DNA from 2 places in the Mesorhizobium sp. USDA 4132 genome. Region 1 is predicted to be linked to the other one. Evidence: predicted binding sites of a transcription regulator. Region 1 holds the regulator's gene; the other holds the start of a gene.

Region 1 (11,821 bases):
TCAGGAACTCTTCCTGGCTGAAGGGCTTGCCTTCCGCCGTACCCTGCACCTCGACGATGCCGCCGGAACCGGTCATGACGAAATTGGCGTCCGTCTCGGCAGCCGAATCCTCGATATAGTCGAGGTCGATTACCGGCTGGCCGGCAAAGATGCCGCAGGAGATCGCCGCGACATGGTCCTTCAGCACCTTGTCGACCTTGGTCATCGAGCGGGCTTCCATCCACTTCAGGCAGTCGTAGAGCGCAATCCAGCCACCGGTGATCGAGGCGGTGCGCGTGCCGCCATCCGCCTGGATGACGTCGCAGTCGATGGTGATCTGCTTTTCGCCGAGTGCTTCGAGATCGATGACGGCGCGCAAGGACCGACCGATCAGGCGCTGGATTTCCTGGGTGCGGCCGCCCTGCTTTCCGCTAGCGGCTTCGCGCTTCATGCGGTCGCCGGTGGCGCGCGGCAGCATTCCGTATTCGGCCGTCACCCAGCCCTTGCCGCTGTTGCGCAGCCACGGCGGCGTCTTTTCTTCAAGACTCGCGGTGCACAGCACATGCGTGTCGCCGAACTTCACGAGGCAGGAACCTTCCGCGTGCTTGGAGAAATTGCGCTCGAACGAGACCTTGCGCATCTGGTTCAACTGTCTGCCTGAAGGCCGCATGCTTCACTCCCTGGATTTCTGTTTCCGCCTTCTACGGCCCCGGCCGAGCTTTTGCAAAGAAAAAGCCCTGATGAGTGTGCAAGCGAATGATCGTGACTGGCGCAATTTTCCCTTTGGAGAAGGCGCGTCGAATGACTATATTTTGTCGAATGATCAACGGAACGGTGAAGGTCTAGATGGGATTTTCGGCATCGACGGGTAGGGACAGCGGCTCTGTGCTCGATGACCGTTCGCGCGAAATTTTCCGCCGCATCGTGGAAAGCTACCTGGAAAACGGTGAGCCACTCGGTTCCCGCAATCTTTCACGGCTGCTGCCCATCTCCTTGTCGCCGGCTTCGGTGCGCAATGTGATGAGCGATCTCGAGGAGCTCGGCCTCATCTATTCCCCGCATATCAGCGCCGGGCGCCTGCCGACCCAGTCGGGGCTCCGGTTTTTCGTTGACGCCTTCATGCAGGTCGGGGACCTGTCGGCCGAGGAACGTGCCAATATCGACCGGCAGATCCGCCCGGCCGACCGAGATCAGCCGATGGAAAGCCTGATGGCGGAGGCAAGCCGTATGCTCTCAGGCGTCTCGCGCGGCGCCGGCATTGTCATCACCACCAAGAGCGATCCGGTTCTCAAGCATGTCGAGTTCATCCGCCTGGAGCCGACCAAGGCGCTCGCCGTGCTGGTCGGCGATCACAACCAGGTCGAAAACCGCATCATCGAATTGCCCGCCGGCGTGACCTCGTCGCAGCTGACCGAGGCGGCGAATTTCCTCAATGCCCACCTGAGCGGCCAGACCCTGCCGGAACTGCGTGGCCAGTTGAAGACCCTCAAGGACCAGGTCCAGGGCGAGCTTTATGCGCTCTCGCAGGAACTGGTCGAGCGCGGTCTGGCGGTCTGGTCCGGCGACAGCGAGGAAGGAAAGCCGACCCAACTGATCGTCCGCGGCCGGGCCAATCTGCTCGAAGGCCTGGCGGATGTTGCCGATCTCGATCGTTTGCGGCTGCTTTTCGATGATCTCGAAAAGAAGGACAGTCTGATCGAGATTCTTGATCTCGCCGAAAAGGGGCCGGGCGTCCGGATCTTCATAGGCTCGGAGAACAAGCTGTTTTCGCTTTCCGGCTCGTCGCTCATCGTGGCGCCTTATCGCGACGGCGAGGACCGCATCGTCGGTGCCGTCGGTGTCATCGGGCCGACGCGGCTCAATTATTCCCGCATCGTGCCAATGGTGGATTACACCGCGCAGCTGCTTGCCAGGCTGTCGCGCTGAATTTTGCGGCCGGACCGGCCCAAGTTTCCCAGCAAGCCTTGATTTTTCCACCTTAAACCTCGATATCGGGCACAAATCCAAGCCCGTAAATCGAAGTCAAGAATAACCGGAGACCGTCATGACCGACGAAACCAACAAGAACGGACCTGACGCAACTGCCGCGGAGAACGCCGCGGAAGCCGTAGCATCTGCTCTTGAGGACGCGGCCAACCAGAAGAATGCCGAGGCGCCTGCCGCCGAACCTGATCCGCTGGAATTGCTGAAGGCCGAAAACAACGAGTTGCGCGACCGTTTCCTACGGCTTGCCGCTGAGATGGATAACCTGCGCCGCCGCACCGAACGCGAAATCAAGGACGCTAAGTCCTATGCGGCGGCCGGCTTTGCACGCGACATGCTCGCCGTTTCGGACAACCTGCGCCGGGCGCTGGACGCCGTGCCGACCGAAATGCGCGCCACGGCAGATGCCTCGCTGACCACGCTCCTGGAGGGCGTCGAGATGACTGAACGCTCGATGCTGTCCGCTCTGGAGCGCCACGGCGTGAAGAAGATCGATCCTGAAGGCCAGAAGTTCGACCCGAACTTCCACCAGGCTATGTTCGAAATCCCGAACCCTGCTGTCCCGAACAATACCGTCGTCCAGGTCGTCCAGGCCGGTTTCACGATCGGTGAACGCGTGCTGCGGCCCGCTATGGTCGGTGTCGCAAAAGGTGGACCGAAGGCGGAAGCCTCTGCAGAAGCCGCTGGTGAGAAAAGCGCCTGAAGTCTTTGAGGAGCAGGCGATAAGCCTGCTTCTCATTTCAGCCCGGACACCCCCGTTGGTGTTTGCTCGTCGGACTGGCGATTGTTCCTGATCCGTTGAGTTTCCACGCATAATCCCCGCGGAATGTGGCTCAAAAACAAAACCGCCCGGCGCTTTGACAGCGGCCGGGCGGTTCGTCTCGTCCCCACGAATGTGTTATGCGGTCAGGCGGCGTGGTTGGCCTGCTCCTCGTTGAGGAATGCATAGATCGCCGAAGCGGAATCGGTTTTGCGCAGCTTGGCGACAAGGTCCTGGTCGCGCAACACGCGGGCAATACGCGACAGGGCCTTCAGGTGGTCGGCGCCGGCGCCTTCGGGTGCCAGCAGCAGGAACACCAGATCGACCGGCTCGTCGTCGAGCGCTTCGAAATCGACCGGCGCTTCAAGACGCGCGAAAATGCCCTTGATCGACGAGATGCTGTTGAGCTTGCCGTGCGGGATGGCGATGCCGTGGCCGACGCCGGTGGAACCGAGCCTTTCGCGCTGCAGGATGATGTCGAAGATTTCTCGTTCGCTCACGCCCGTCAACTTGGAAGCCTTAGCCGCCAGCTCCTGCAATAGCTGCTTTTTGGAGTTTACCTTTAGGGCAGGAATAATCGCATCTTGCTGCAGCAAATCTGCCAATGCCATTCTCTTCATCCTTCGTGCCGCAAGAGCTTGTGCCCTAGGCGAAGGGGAGCGCCGTCTCCGACGCTCTCCCCAAGTTGTTAGTTCTTGATATTGGTGGAATCGATCCAGCCAATATTGCCGTCATTGCGGCGGTACACAATGTTCAGATGTTCCTTGCCGGGGCTACGGAACAGAAGAACAGGCTCGTCTGTCATATCAAGTGCCATGACGGCACTTGCGACCGTCATCGTCTTCAACTGCTTCGAACTTTCCGCGACGATGGTCGGCGCGAAATCCTCGGGCACTTCCTCCCCTTCATCCGGTACGCTGTCCATAACAGTGTAGGCAACTTCCGCATAACCATTCACATGGTTGCCGGCATGATGATCCTTGAGCCGCCGCTTGTAGCGGCGCAGACGTTTTTCGATCCGCTGTGCTGCGGCATCGAAACTGATCTGCGGATCATTCGCCTCGCCGGCCGCATGCAGGACGATCCCGGTGTCGAGATGCACCTTGCAGTCGGCAGAAAAGCGCGAACCAGCCTTTTCCACGATGACTTGGCCTGAGTAGCCTCCGTCGAAGTATTTTGTAACCGCTTCTCCGATTTGGTCCTCGATCCTTTGACGGAACGAATCGCCAATTTCCATATGCTTACCGGATACACGCACACTCATGGAGTTCTTCCTTCTTGTCGTGACTTGCGTGTTCCAGTCTACGCCAAGCCGTCCCCGCATCCAAGCCGTTCACATGCGACTGGGCCAAATTGCTGCAATCGATGCATGTCTGGATAATGGGATACGTTTCGTGCCATGCCCCGTGCAGTTGCGGCGGGCTTCTAGCGCCCGATGTTTTAAATGTCAACGGCAGCGGACCTCAGGATTTCTACGTAGACCTGTGGAAACCCGGGTGTTTCGCCGGTATCTCAGAACGCCGCGACCCCCGCGATCGCACGCTTTTCGCGGCGGCGCTGGACGGACGAAGGAATGTTCATCGCCTCGCGGTATTTCGCGACGGTCCGGCGCGCGAGCTCGACCCCGCCGCGTTTCAGGCTGGCGACGATATCGTCGTCGGAGAGCACCGTCTCAGGCGTCTCCTGGGCGATCAACAGGCGAATCCGATGGCGCACCGCCTCCGCCGAATGGCTGTCGCCGCCCTCTTCGGCCGAGCCGATCGACACCGTGAAGAAATACTTGAGTTCGAACAGCCCCCGCGGCGTCAGCATGTATTTGTTGGAGGTGACGCGGCTGACTGTCGATTCATGCATCTTGATCGCTTCGGCGACGGTCTTGAGGTTGAGCGGGCGCAGGTGATCGACGCCGTGGATCAGGAAGGCATCCTGTTGCCGGACGATTTCGGCGGCCACCTTCATGATCGTCTTGGCCCGCTGGTCGAGGCTGCGCGTCAGCCAATTGGCATTCTGCATGCATTCGGAAAGGAAGTTGTGGTCGTCCCCGTTTTTCGGGCAGTGCTTGGACACCGTCTGGAAATAGCTGTGGTTTACCAGGACGCGCGGCAGGGTGTCCGGATTGAGCTCGACCATCCAGCTGCCGTCGGGCGCCGCGCGCACAACGATATCCGGCGAAATCGTCTCAGACATGCCGCGCTCGAAGCCGGCGCCGGGCTTCGGGTTGAGACAGCGGATTTCTGCCAGCATGTCGATGAGGTCTTCGTCGTCGACGCCGCAGATCTTTCGAAGCGAGGCGAAGTCGCGTTTGCCCAGCAGATCCAGATGTCTGATCAGCGCATCCATGGCCGGGTCGAGCCGGTCTTTTTCCCGAAGCTGGATTGCCAGACATTCGCTGAGCGATCGCGCGAAGACGCCCGGCGGATCGAGCGTCTGCAGCGAGCGGAGGATGGCTTCTACATTCTCGGCGCTTTTGCCGAGGCGGGCGGCGATCTCCTCGATATCGCCGAGCATATAACCGGCCTCGTCCAGCTGATCGACGAGATGCCGGGCAATCAGGCGGTCGGCCGCATCGACGATCAGGAAGGGGATCTGCTGGTTCAGGTGATCGCGTAGCGTCACCTGGCCGGCGACGAAATCATCCAGGTCGTAGTCTTCGCCGGCATCGCCGCCCGGCATCGATTTCCATTGGCTGAGCAGTTCCGGGGCGTCGGCGCGCCGCGCCGGGCCATCGTCGGGGAAGACGTTTTCGAAGCCGGTGTCGAGCCCTTCGCCGAGCCTCTCGGCGCTGATGGAAGAGGACCCCTCGTACCAGCCGCTGTCGACTTCGGCCACTGCCGAACTCTCGCGGCCTTCGGTCAGGTCAAAGTCGTCGGCGGTTTCGAAGCCTGTTTCCGCGTCGTTTTCGCTCTCGTTTGACGTAATTTCGAGCAGCGGGTTCTTTTCGACTTCCTGGGCGATGAACTGGTTGAGTTCGAAATGCGTCATCTGCAGCAGCTGGATGGATTGCATCAGCTGCGGCGTCATCACCAGCGATTGGGTTTGGCGTAGGAAAAGATTAGCGGATAAACCCATGGCGGACGCGAAACTCCCGTGCAATCCCCTTGAACCACCCGGTCATGGATGGCGGACGCTCGTTTTCGGCCAAGCCCCCACAAGGCCAAATTTGCATCTGGCACAAGAATTGCTTTTTTGACAGATTTGGTCAAGCGCTGCAGTGCGGGAAAGTAAATTTCTTTGGCGCGCTGCAGCGACCGGAGCAGCGTCTAGAGGCTGAACTTGTCGCCGAGGTAGAGGCGGCGGACGTCCGGGTTGTTGACAATGTCGTCCGCCCGGCCGTGGGTCAGCACTTCGCCCGCATGGATGATGTAGGCCCGGTCGATCAGGCCCAAAGTCTCGCGGACGTTGTGGTCCGTTATCAGAACGCCAATCCCGCGTGCCGTCAAGTGGCGCACGAGGTTCTGGATGTCGGAAACCGAAATGGGGTCGACGCCCGCAAAAGGTTCGTCGAGCAGCATGAAAGCGGGGTCGGTCGCCAGCGCTCGGGCAATTTCAAGGCGCCGGCGCTCACCGCCGGAAAGCGCAACGGCCGCCGTTTTCCGAAGCTGGCTGATATGGAACTCTTCCAGCAGTTCGTCGAGCTTGCGTTCCCGCTTGTCCTTGTCGGGCTCGTGGACTTCCAGCACCGCCCGGATGTTTTCCTCGACGGTCAGGCCGCGGAAGATCGATGCTTCCTGCGGCAGATAACCTACGCCCAACCGGGCGCGGCGATACATCGGCATGCGGGTGACTTCGTTGCCGTTGATCGCAATCATGCCTTCGTCCACCGGCACCAGGCCGGTGATCATGTAGAAGCAGGTCGTTTTGCCCGCGCCGTTCGGCCCGAGCAGTCCGACGGCCTCGCCACGGCGCACGACTAGCGACACGCCGTTGACGACGCGACGCGTATCGTAGGTCTTCGAAAGCCCATGCGCGACAAGCGTGCCCTCGTAGCGCGCTTTATCGCGTACGACGAAGGGTTCGGGCGCGGACGGCTTCCTTGCCGACAGACTGGTGATGAACGGTATTTTCACGTCAAATGTCTATTATTGCTTCGGTCGCGATTTCGGATCGAGCAGGATCTCGACACGCCCGCCACAGGCGTCAAGCTTGGCCTGGCCGGTTTCCATCAGGACGGTGAGTTTGCAGCCCTTGAAGACGTTGGGACCTTCAGACAGCACGACCTGTTTGCCGGAAAGCACGAAGGTTTGGGATTTCATGTCGAACTCGCCCTTTTCGGCGGTGGCCTGCTGGGTGCCCGAGGTCAGGAATACCGTCTCGTCGAGGAATATCTTGTCGATATTGGCGTTGCCCGAGGTCACCGAGCCACCTTCACCCGTATAAAGAACCGTCATCTTGCCCGCCTTCATCGTGGTCGTGCCCTGCACGACCTGGACGTTGCCGGTAAAATAGGCCTTCTTTTCCTGCTCCTTGATCTCGAGTTGGTCACTCTGGATCTGGATCGGTTGGTCGCCGGAAAGCTTCAGGCCTTCCATCTGGCTGGTGGTCGTCTGGGCATGTGCGGTCGCTGCTAGACAGGAAATAAATCCTGCCGCGATCAGAACTGCGGCATTGCGTTTAAGAAGGCGGCGATTGATCATGACGGCCGGGCTCTACTTGCCTTGGTTGCGGATGGTGGCTGGATCGAGATGGACGCGAACCTGGCCTTTGAAGGTGATGGTATGTCCCTTATCCGTTATCTTTAAAGACTCTGCAACGATAGAGCCTTCTTTCATGGCGATATCGACGTGCTCGGGTGAATTCATCACACCAGCATTGATATCGAGATGGGCGGACTTGAATCGGGCGGTGATCCCGTTGCTCAGATTGACATCGAACGGAGAGTTCAGATCGAGCATGTCCGTGCCGCGGTCGAAGTCGGCGCCGGTCGCGATGACCCGCGCGATAACGTCGTCGTTGACCGGTACGGCGGCCTTGACGTCCTCGAGCGTGATCATGTTCGAATTCTTGATATCCTGCAGCGCACGGCTGGCGGTCATCGAGTAGCTGATGCCGTCCTTGTTGCGGCCAGAAATCGCCGGTCGTTCCATGACGATCTTGCCGTTTTCGATCCGCGCGTTTTCAATCGAAAGGTTTTCCGGCAGGTAGGCGCGGACGATTGAGATAGCGATGAAGGCGGCAGAAATCACGCCGGCCAGGATCGGCAGCAGTATCTTGAGTTTACGCACGAGCGAGGAATGCGCCAGCGCCGCCTGGTAGGCATCCGCGCGCGGCTCCAGCGCCGCAGTAAAGCCTGCCGTTTTTCGAATATGCTGCAGCATGAGTGCCGGGTTGTTCCTTCTAGCTCGTTTCCACGCCCCATCTCGGCAATGCCGATGGAACCGGTAGGAGCTTTGCTTTGTCCGCCAATATGGTTTTTATTCAATCAACAAACAATAATGGGCAACATAAAAACGTGATGTGAGCCGCTGCAAAACGCGCTAGAGAGCCTATTTAGCAACGACGGTTCGTCTCGAAGGGTGATTTTATGGATCAAATGGCAATCGCGGACCGGCGCTCCCTGCGCCGTAAGCTGAGTTTCTGGCGGGTCGTTGCCCTTGTTTTCCTGGTCGGCATCGGTTTTGCGCTCTATCGTGCCGTTGCCGGCGAGAGTGGCGGATCTGCCTTGCCCCATGTCGCCCGCATCGAAATCTCCGGTTTGATCACCGATGACAAGGAATTGCTGGAGCGGCTCGCCAAGATTGCCGAAAGCAGCCAGGCCAAGGCGTTGATCGTCTCGATTTCCTCGCCGGGCGGGACGACCTATGGCGGCGAGCGCATCTTCAAGGCGATCCGCAAGGTTTCCGAAAAGAAGCCGGTCGTTTCCGATATCCGCACGCTGGCCGCGTCTGCCGGCTATATGATTGCCACCGCCGGCGACCAGATCGTCGCGGGCGAAAGCTCGATCACCGGCTCGATCGGCGTGATCTTCCAATACCCGCAGGTCGACGAGGTGATGAAGAAGATTGGCGTCTCGCTGGAAGAGATCAAGTCGGCGCCGCTGAAGGCCGAGCCGTCGCCCTTCCATCCCGCGAGCGAGGAAGCCAAGACGATGATCCGCAGCATGGTGATGGACAGCTATGCCTGGTTCGTCGATCTCGTTGCCGATCGCCGCAAGATGCCGCGCGACGAGGTGCTGAAGCTCGCGGATGGCACGATCTTCACCGGTCGCCAGGCACTCAACGTCAAGCTGGTCGACAAGCTTGGCGGCGAGGAGGACATCCGCGACTATCTGGAATCACGGGGCATCTCGAAGGACCTGCCGATCGTGGACTGGAAGGAGCGCAAATCTTCCTCGTCCTTCTGGCTCGCGAGTGCCATCAGCGAGGTGTTGAACCTCTCCGGTCTCGGCCAGGCAATCACTCCCGACGTCCTTCGCGTCTTCGGCGCCGACAAGTTGTTTCTTGACGGTCTTGTCTCCGTTTGGCAGGTTGGGCGCGGTTAAAAATCTAAACTTTTCAGGGGGCAACCGTGATCAAGTCAGAACTGGTGCAGATCGTTGCGGCTCGCAATCCGCATCTCTACCACCGCGACGTCGAGAACATCGTCAATGCCGTGCTCGACGAGATCACAGATGCCCTGGCAGGCGGAAATCGTGTCGAACTGCGAGGCTTCGGCGCGTTTTCGGTGAAGAATCGTCCCTCACGGTCCGGTCGCAACCCGCGCACCGGCGAGAGCGTGTTTGTCGAGGAGAAATGGGTTCCGTTCTTCAAGACAGGCAAGGAATTGCGCGAGCGCCTGAATCCGGGTCTCGACGACGAAGAGGATTGATCCTTCGCGCGCGGCTTTCGCCGCCCTTGAAACCCCACAAAGCGCGCCTATTCTGCAACAGATGCTGGTAAAACAGCAGACAGTCTGCTGGAGATTCAGATGGATAAGTTCAAAAGGATCGTCTCGCTCGTGGTCTTCGTGCCGCTCGGCATCGTGCTGATCGTGCTCGCAGTCGCGAATCGCCAGATGGTCACCCTGGCGCTCAACCCCTTCCGGCCTGAAGACGGCATGTTGGCGGTCAGCGCACCCTTCTTTCTGTTTCTGTTCCTGGCCTTGTTGATCGGGATGTTCATCGGCTCGTTCGTGACCTGGTGGAGCCAGGGCAAACATCGCAAACAGGCTCGCGTCGAAGCACGCGAAGCGGTCCGATGGCAGAACGAGCACAAGGCTGCCGTCGCTGGACGGCCGGCCTCGGCGCAACTTCCTTCGAAATGAATTCGGGTAAAGTAAATTAGGCTTGCGCGGCTTTGGCTACCACGGCCTTGTTGAAATCCGCGAAAAACTGACCGGCGAGCTTCTGCGAGGTCGAATCGATCAGTCGCGAGCCGAGCTGCGCGATCTTGCCACCCACCTGGGCCTTGGTGGAGTAACGAAGCAGCGTGTCGCTGCCGTCGTCGACCAGCGTGACAGTGGCGGAACCCTTGGCGAAACCTGCGATGCCGCCCTTGCCTTCGCCTGAGATCGTGTAGCTCTCAGGCGGGTTGATGTCGGAGAGGGTCACCTCGCCGGAAAAGCTCGCCGAGACCGGACCGACCTTCAGCTTGACGGTTGCCGAAAGCTCGGTTGGAGACTTCTGTTCGAGCGTCTGGCAACCGGGGATGCACTGGCGGAGGATTTCCGGATCGTTCAACGCCGCCCAGACCACTTCGCGGGGTGCTGCAATACGTTCTTCGCCGCCCATATCCATGTGATGATCCTCCGTCCACCGTTGCTAGACTTATTGCAAGGGCGATGATCTTTGCCAAGGGGGACAAAAGGCGGACATGCCGGGCCTCAATAAAACACGCCGCCATAGGCTCCCCGGCTTTGAAGAATGGCCGGCAAATGCTATCTGCTGCCCAAGTCTCAAAAATCCAAGCGGATGAACGTATTGAAGAACAAGGAAAGGCGGCCGGGTGAAAAAACCCGGAGCGAGGCCGGCAACAGGTCCTCCCGCGGGTACGCCGCCGCAAAACCCGCGTCGGCCGCAGCACCGGCGGAAACCCGCCCGCTTTTGCCGCGCAGCGGCGAGCGGCCGCCCGAGCGCGTGCCGATCATTCTCGAATCGTCCGGTGCCGGTGATTTTCACCTGGTCGACAGCGGCAACGGGCTGAAACTCGAGCAATACGGTCCTTACCGCATCGTCCGGCCGGAAGCCCAGGCGCTCTGGCAGCCGTCACTTCCCGCCCACGTCTGGGAAAAGGCGGATGCACTCTTCACCGGCGATACGGATGAGGACGGCATGGGTCGCTGGCGCTTCACCAAGGAAGCCCTTGGCGAAACCTGGCCGTTGTCGCTGCTCGGCACCGATTTCCTCGGCCGCTTCACGTCCTTCCGCCATGTCGGCGTCTTCCCGGAGCAGATCGTCCACTGGGAGTGGATGAAGAACCGCATCGAGGAGGCAAAACGCCCGGTGAAGGTACTGAACCTGTTCGGTTATACGGGCGTCGCCTCGCTGGTCGCGGCAGCCGCCGGCGCCGAAGTCACCCATGTGGACGCCTCCAAGAAGGCGATCGGCTGGGCGCGCGAGAACCAGTCGCTCGCCCGCCTCGACAAGGCGCCGATCCGCTGGATCTGCGAGGACGCCATGAAGTTCATCCTGCGCGAGGAGCGTCGCGGCAACCGCTACGATATCATCCTCACCGATCCGCCGAAATTCGGCCGGGGCCCGAATGGTGAAGTCTGGCAGCTTTTCGATCATCTGCCGCTGATGCTCGACATCTGCCGCGAACTGCTGTCACCGAAGGCAATCGGCCTGGTGCTGACCGCTTATTCCATCCGCGCCAGCTTCTACTCCATCCATGAACTGATGCGCGAGACGATGCGCGGCGCCGGCGGCGTCGTGGAATCGGGCGAGCTCGTCATCCGTGAGGCGGGGCTGGACGGCAAGACGCCGGGCCGCGCGCTTTCCACATCTCTTTTCAGTCGCTGGGTGCCGGCATGACCGACGATTTTCAGAAATCCGGACCACGACGGGTCGGTCAGGTGAAGGAAGTCACTTCGCTTTCCAATCCGATCATCAAGGACATCAAGGCGCTCACCAACAAGAGAGACCGCGAAGAGAGCGGCACCTTCATGGCCGAGGGCCTGAAGCTC
Region 2 (5,920 bases), on a different contig from region 1:
CTCCTGTCCTGCCAACCGCATGACAAGCTACACAGCCAGTGGGATCATGCGGCACCGTCGCGCCGGACCAAAAGCGGTGGTCGACAGCCGGTGCGCATTCATCCCGACGACGCCGCGGCTCGTGGACTGGCGCAAGGCGAGGTGGTGACCATTTCCAACGCCCGCGGTGCATGCCTGGCAGTCGTTGCCATCACCGATGCCGTCATGCCCGGCGTCGTGCAGTTGGCGACGGGCGCCTGGTTCGATCCGGCGGATCCCTCGACGCCGGGTTCGCTGGAACTGAACGGCAATCCGAATGTCCTGACGCCGGATCATGGAACCTCCCGCCTCACGCAGGGGCCAAGCCCGAACTCATGCCTTGTCGAGATTTCCCGTTTCATCGGCACACCGCCGCAGGTGCGAGCCTACCGCCCGCCGGATCTGGTCCCCGACCCGCGATTGAATGACGCTCACGGAAAGGAATGCGCATGACCTCACGTTTCAATCCGCAATTGATCGCAGGGCTCGTGTTCGTATTGATCGGCGCCGCTTTTCTGTTGAGCAGTCTCGATCTCTCCTATGGTACCTGGCGCAAAATCGGTCCCGGCGCATTTCCGGGTCTGGTCGCCTCGGCGCTGATTGCCATGGGCCTTATCGTCGCCTTCACGGCCGAGAAACATGACACCAGCAAAGAACAACCGAGCCTTTATTCCTCGAAGGTCACGTTCATCATTGCAGCGATAGTGGTGTTTGGGCTGGTCATTCGTGGAGGAGGGTTGCTGCCGGCGGTCTTCTGTTGCTGCGTCATCTCCTCGTTGGCGTCGCGCCCTTTGCGGCCGGTGAAATCGATGTTGTACGGGCTCGGGCTCGGCACGGCCTGCAGCCTGGCCTTCGTCAAGGGGCTTGGCATGCCGGTTGCCATCATTGGTCCCTGGTTCGGGCTTTAGGACGATCACATGGACACGCTGAACGCGCTGCTACTCGGCTTTGACCAGGCAATCCTGCCGACGAACCTGTTCTGGTGCCTGATCGGCACGCTGCTCGGGACCCTTGTCGGCGTCCTGCCGGGCCTCGGGCCAGCCGCCACAATGGCCATCCTCCTGCCTTTCACTATCGGACTTGAACCGGTGACGTCGCTGATCATGATGGCAGGCATCTATTACGGTGCGCAATATGGCGGTTCGACAACGGCCATCCTCCTCAATCTGCCCGGTGAAGCATCGTCCGTGGTGACAGCGATCGACGGCTACAAGATGGCCCGCAACGGACGCGCGGGCGTGGCATTGTCGACGGCGGCGATCGGCTCTTTTTTCGCCGGCACCGTCGCCACGCTGTTGCTGGCGCTGTTTGCGCCCTCGCTTGCCGAAATTGGATTGCTGTTCGGCCCCGCGGAGTACTTCTCCCTGATGATCCTCGGGCTTGTCGCCTCGGTGGTGCTTTCGCGCGGATCGCTGCCGAAGGCACTTGCCATGGTCTTCATCGGCATTCTGGTCGGCCTTGTCGGCCAGGATGTGCAAACTGCCGTGCCGCGCTTCACGCTCGGTTTTGAAGAGATGTCGAGCGGTATCAATTTCGTCGTGGTGGCGATGGGATTATTCGGCATTGGCGAGTTGATCAAGGATCTGGAAAACCCGGAAAGCCGCACGGCCATCAACGCACCATTCTTCTCGATGATCCCGTCGCGGGAAGACTGGCGCAGGATGGTTGCGCCGATCCTTCGGGGCACCGGGATCGGTTCCGTGCTGGGACTTCTGCCGGGTGGAGGCGCGCTTCTCGCTGCCTTCGCCGCCTACGCCATAGAGAAGCGCGTTGCCAATCCGCCCGAAGGTTTCGGCGGTGGCGCGATCGAAGGCGTGGCATCGCCCGAGAGCGCCAACAATGCCGGTGCGCAGACCTCGTTCGTCCCGCTGCTCACGCTCGGCCTGCCGGCCAACGCCGTCATGGCCTTGATGTTCGGCGCCCTGATCATGCAAGGTATCGCACCCGGGCCGACGCTGATTTCCGAACATCCCGACGTGTTCTGGGGCGTCATCGTGTCGATGTGGGTCGGCAACCTCATGCTGCTGGTCTTGAACCTGCCACTGATCGGCATCTGGACCCGCTTGCTGACGATGCCTTTCCACTATCTCTTTCCGGCTATCGTGGTGTTCTGCTCGATCGGCGCATTCTCGCTCAGCAACTCGGTCTTCGATCTTTGGCTGCTTGGAGCCTTCGGCGTCGCCGGCTACATCTTCGCCAAGCTTGATTGCGATCCGGCACCACTGGTGATGGGCCTCATTCTTGGGCCGATGATGGAAGAGAATTTCCGTAGGGCCATGTTCCTCGCCCGCGGCAATCCCGGCATTTTTGTCGATCGTCCGATTTCGGCGGGTCTGCTTGTCCTTGCTGTGCTCGCCGTCCTCGCGGTCGCACTGCCGAAGATCAAGGCCGTCCGCGAAGAGGCATTTCAGGAATGAACCGGCTTATTTTGGACGCGCAGAGTGAAACACCATGCATGTAGTGGTCATTGGAGCGGGTATCGTCGGCGCAGCGACGGCACTCGAGTTGTTGAGAGACGGGCACCAGGTCACCATCGTCGAACCCGAACAGCCCGGCGGTCGCCACGCCGCAAGTTATGGCAACAGCGGCTGGCTGAGCCCTGCCTCGATCATCCCGATGTCGATGCCCGGCCTCTGGAGGAAGGTGCCCGGCTATCTTGCCGACCCTTCCGGACCGCTGACCATCCGCTGGCGGCATCTGGCGCGTCTCGCGCCCTGGCTGCTGCGCTTCGTGCTCGCCGGTTCGACGGAAGCCAAGGTCGAACGGACCGCGCAAATTCTGGCGAGCCTCCTGCACGATGCTCCATCCCGGCATGCGGCGCTGGCAGAGGAAATCGGACGGCCGGATCTCATCCGGCGCAGGGGCCTGCTCTACGTGTACCAGGACCGAGCGGCTTTCGAGGCAGAGACTTTTGCGTGGCGCCTGCGACGCGACAACGGCGTTTCCTATCGAGAACTATCTTCGGCAGAATTGCATGAACTCGAGCCGAATCTTTCATCCCGCTATTCCTTTGCTGCCTTCGTTGAGGATGGTGGTCATTGTGTGGATCCGGGAGGTTATGTCGCAGCAATGGTCGATCATGCGGTGGATCTTGGCGCCCACCACATCAATGCTAGGGCGACCGGTTTCGATCTTTCCGGCAACCGGCTTTCCGGTATCCGGACAGAGGCGGGCACCGTGACGTGCGACAAGGCCGTCATCGCTGCCGGTATACACTCAAAAAAGCTTGCGGCGTTGGCCGGTGACACAATCCCGATGCAGAGCGAGCGCGGTTACCACGTCGTCATTCCCTATCATCTGGCGAAGGGGGAGATGCCGATCATGCCGAGCGACGGCAAGATGGGCAACAATCCGACGCTTGCCGGACTTCGCATTGCCGGACAGGTCGAGCTGGCAAGCGTTGAGGAAAGACCGGACTGGACCCGCGCCGAAATCCTGCTGAAACACGCCAGAGGAACCTATCCGGCACTATCGGATCTATCCGAAGGCAAGACTATCGATCGGTGGATGGGGCATCGGCCCTCGACTGCGGACGGCCTTCCGGTGATCGGTTTTTCGAAGTCTTCCGAAGATATCGTTCACGCGTTTGGCCACGGTCACGTCGGCCTTGCAGCCGGACCGGTCAGCGGCGCGCTTGTTGCAGGCCTGATCGCTGGGCGCCAATGTGCCATCGATCTATCCGCGCTGTCCGCCGCCCGTTTTCGCTAATCCGCAATCTGCAGGATCGAGTCGGAGAACATCATGCGGCTGAAATGGCCCTAATCCCTGCTTTCATGCGCTTCGACGGCATCCGGCGATCCCCCAGTTCGAAAATCTATGCGGCTGGGCGATCCATATTCGTTGCCGAGAGGATTGGCCGGTCGTATAAGGCGCGATGACGTCTGATTCAAAGATATTTGTTGGCCTGCGGTCGACCCGCAAAAAACCGGCCCCGGACCACGAACCAAGCCGTGCAAAATGCCAATGGGACGGATGCGAAAAGAATGGCACCCATCGCGCTCCCGTCGGGCGAGATGCTGAAGGGCTGTATCTGCTGTTCTGTCCCGAGCATGTAAGGGAATACGGCAAAGGTTATAACTTTGCGCCAAATCTGTCTGACCCTTTAATTAGGCGCTATCAGACGGAAGCGGCAAACGGCAGCCGCCCGACTTGGGGTACTGGTATCAATCGCGCGTCGGAAATGCCGCTCCCCTCGACGGCTCGCTCCGGTTCTGCAAAGGCAACGAACGCACGTAAAAGCGCTGCAGAACGCCAGGCGGCACAGGTGGATCTTCAGCGACGCAAGCTCAAGGTATTGGAGGCCAAGGCTTTCGAGACCCTCGATCTTTCGCCGGATGCGACACCGGAGGAGATCAGAAGCCGCTACAAGCAGAGGCTCAAGATGCACCATCCGGACGCAAACCATGGAGAGCGCAACTCTGAGGACGAGCTTCGGGCGTCGATTGACGCCCATAAGATCCTCAAGCTCAACGGCTTCTGCTAGGGGCGTGGCAAGGGATCTGCGGTAGTCTCGGTGGCAGCGGCGTGTACCTCCGACAAAGGGAGGTGCCACGGATGGCGGATCACAACTAAGGCACGAATCGCTCTAGCACTCTCAGCATAAGAGTGCTAAGGATATCCGATCGGGAACCCGCCATTGGGCTGCGCTCTCGCCAAGGAACCCAAATGAATAATACCATTTTTCGGCCGTTGCACGACCGCGTCGTCGTGCGCCGTATCGAGGCTGAAGCCAAGACCAAGGGCGGGATCATCATTCCCGATACCGCCAAGGAAAAGCCGCAGGAAGGCGAGATCGTCGCCGTCGGCACCGGAGCACGTGACGAGAGCGGCAAGATCGTTCCCCTCGACGTCAAGGCTGGCGACCGCATCCTGTTCGGCAAATGGTCCGGCACCGAGATCAAGTTCAACGGCGAAGACCTGTTGATCATGAAGGAAGCAGACGTCATGGGCGTCATCGCCTGATTTTCGGGCGCTTCTTTATTTCCTTTTGATGACGACTATGGGGCCAATGGCCCGGGAGTTATTGCCATGTCTGCCAAACAGATCAAATTCGGCCGTGATGCACGCGAAAAGTTGCTGCGCGGCGTCGACATTCTTGCCGATGCAGTCAAGGTCACGCTCGGTCCGAAGGGCCGCAACGTGGTGATCGACAAATCCTACGGCGCACCGCGCATCACCAAGGACGGCGTTGCCGTCGCCAAGGAAATCGAACTTGACGACAAGTTCGAAAACATGGGCGCCCAGATGGTCCGCGAGGTCGCTTCGAAGACCAACGACGTCGCCGGCGACGGCACCACGACTGCAACCGTTCTCGCCCAGGCGATCGTTCGCGAAGGCGGCAAGGCTGTTGCAGCCGGCATGAACCCGATGGACCTGAAGCGTGGCATCGATCTTGCTGTCACCGCCGTCGTCAAGGACCTGCTTGCCAAGGCCAAGAAGATTAACACGTCGGAAGAGATTGCCCAGGTCGGCACCATCTCGGCCAATGGCGAGAAGGAAATAGGCCAGTATATTGCCGACGCGATGCAGAAGGTCGGCAACGAAGGCGTCATCACGGTTGAAGAAGCCAAGACCGCCGAAACCGAACTCGAAGTCGTCGAAGGCATGCAGTTCGACCGCGGCTACCTCAGCCCTTACTTCGTCACCAACGCCGAAAAGATGGTGGCTGAGTTGGAAGATGCCTATGTGCTGCTGCACGAAAAGAAGCTCTCCAACCTGCAGGCCATGCTTCCTATCCTGGAAGCCGTCGTCCAGAGCGGCAAGCCGCTGCTGATCATTTCCGAGGACGTCGAAGGCGAAGCTCTTGCGACGCTCGTCGTCAACAAGCTGCGTGGCGGCCTCAAGATCGCTGCCGTCAAGGCTCCGGGTTTCGGCGACCGCCGCAAGGCCATGCTGGAGGATC

What was found. The regulator HrcA, encoded in region 1, represses chaperone genes, less so after heat shock. The targets are predictions, from matches to a motif close to GTTAGCACTCNCNNNNNGNGAGTGCTAAC.
Region 2: a site for HrcA is predicted at 4,603-4,631, ahead of groES (co-chaperone GroES). Genes of this name have one in related genera too.

The regions. Positions count from the first base shown of each region.
Region 1 is NZ_JBWCCP010000001.1:477,177-488,997, forward strand. It holds gene rph (ribonuclease PH) at 1-649, opposite strand, end outside; gene hrcA (heat-inducible transcriptional repressor HrcA) at 826-1,905, shown strand; gene grpE (nucleotide exchange factor GrpE) at 2,024-2,665, shown strand; gene ptsN (PTS IIA-like nitrogen regulatory protein PtsN) at 2,869-3,333, opposite strand; gene hpf (ribosome hibernation-promoting factor, HPF/YfiA family) at 3,411-3,986, opposite strand; gene rpoN (RNA polymerase factor sigma-54) at 4,235-5,791, opposite strand; gene lptB (LPS export ABC transporter ATP-binding protein) at 5,983-6,765, opposite strand; gene ACZ9IU_RS02470 (LptA/OstA family protein) at 6,802-7,356, opposite strand; gene lptC (LPS export ABC transporter periplasmic protein LptC) at 7,369-8,037, opposite strand; gene sppA (signal peptide peptidase SppA) at 8,244-9,200, shown strand; gene ACZ9IU_RS02485 (integration host factor subunit beta) at 9,227-9,526, shown strand; gene ACZ9IU_RS02490 (lipopolysaccharide assembly protein LapA domain-containing protein) at 9,626-9,961, shown strand; gene ACZ9IU_RS02495 (SRPBCC family protein) at 9,978-10,433, opposite strand; gene ACZ9IU_RS02500 (class I SAM-dependent methyltransferase) at 10,608-11,669, shown strand; gene ACZ9IU_RS02505 (TrmH family RNA methyltransferase) at 11,666-11,821, shown strand, end outside.
Region 2 is NZ_JBWCCP010000002.1:542,603-548,522, forward strand. It holds gene ACZ9IU_RS25260 (molybdopterin-dependent oxidoreductase) at 1-471, shown strand, start outside; gene ACZ9IU_RS25265 (tripartite tricarboxylate transporter TctB family protein) at 468-926, shown strand; gene ACZ9IU_RS25270 (tripartite tricarboxylate transporter permease) at 936-2,435, shown strand; gene ACZ9IU_RS25275 (NAD(P)/FAD-dependent oxidoreductase) at 2,470-3,726, shown strand; gene ACZ9IU_RS25280 (J domain-containing protein) at 3,893-4,501, shown strand; gene groES (co-chaperone GroES) at 4,684-4,980, shown strand; gene groL (chaperonin GroEL) at 5,047-5,920, shown strand, end outside.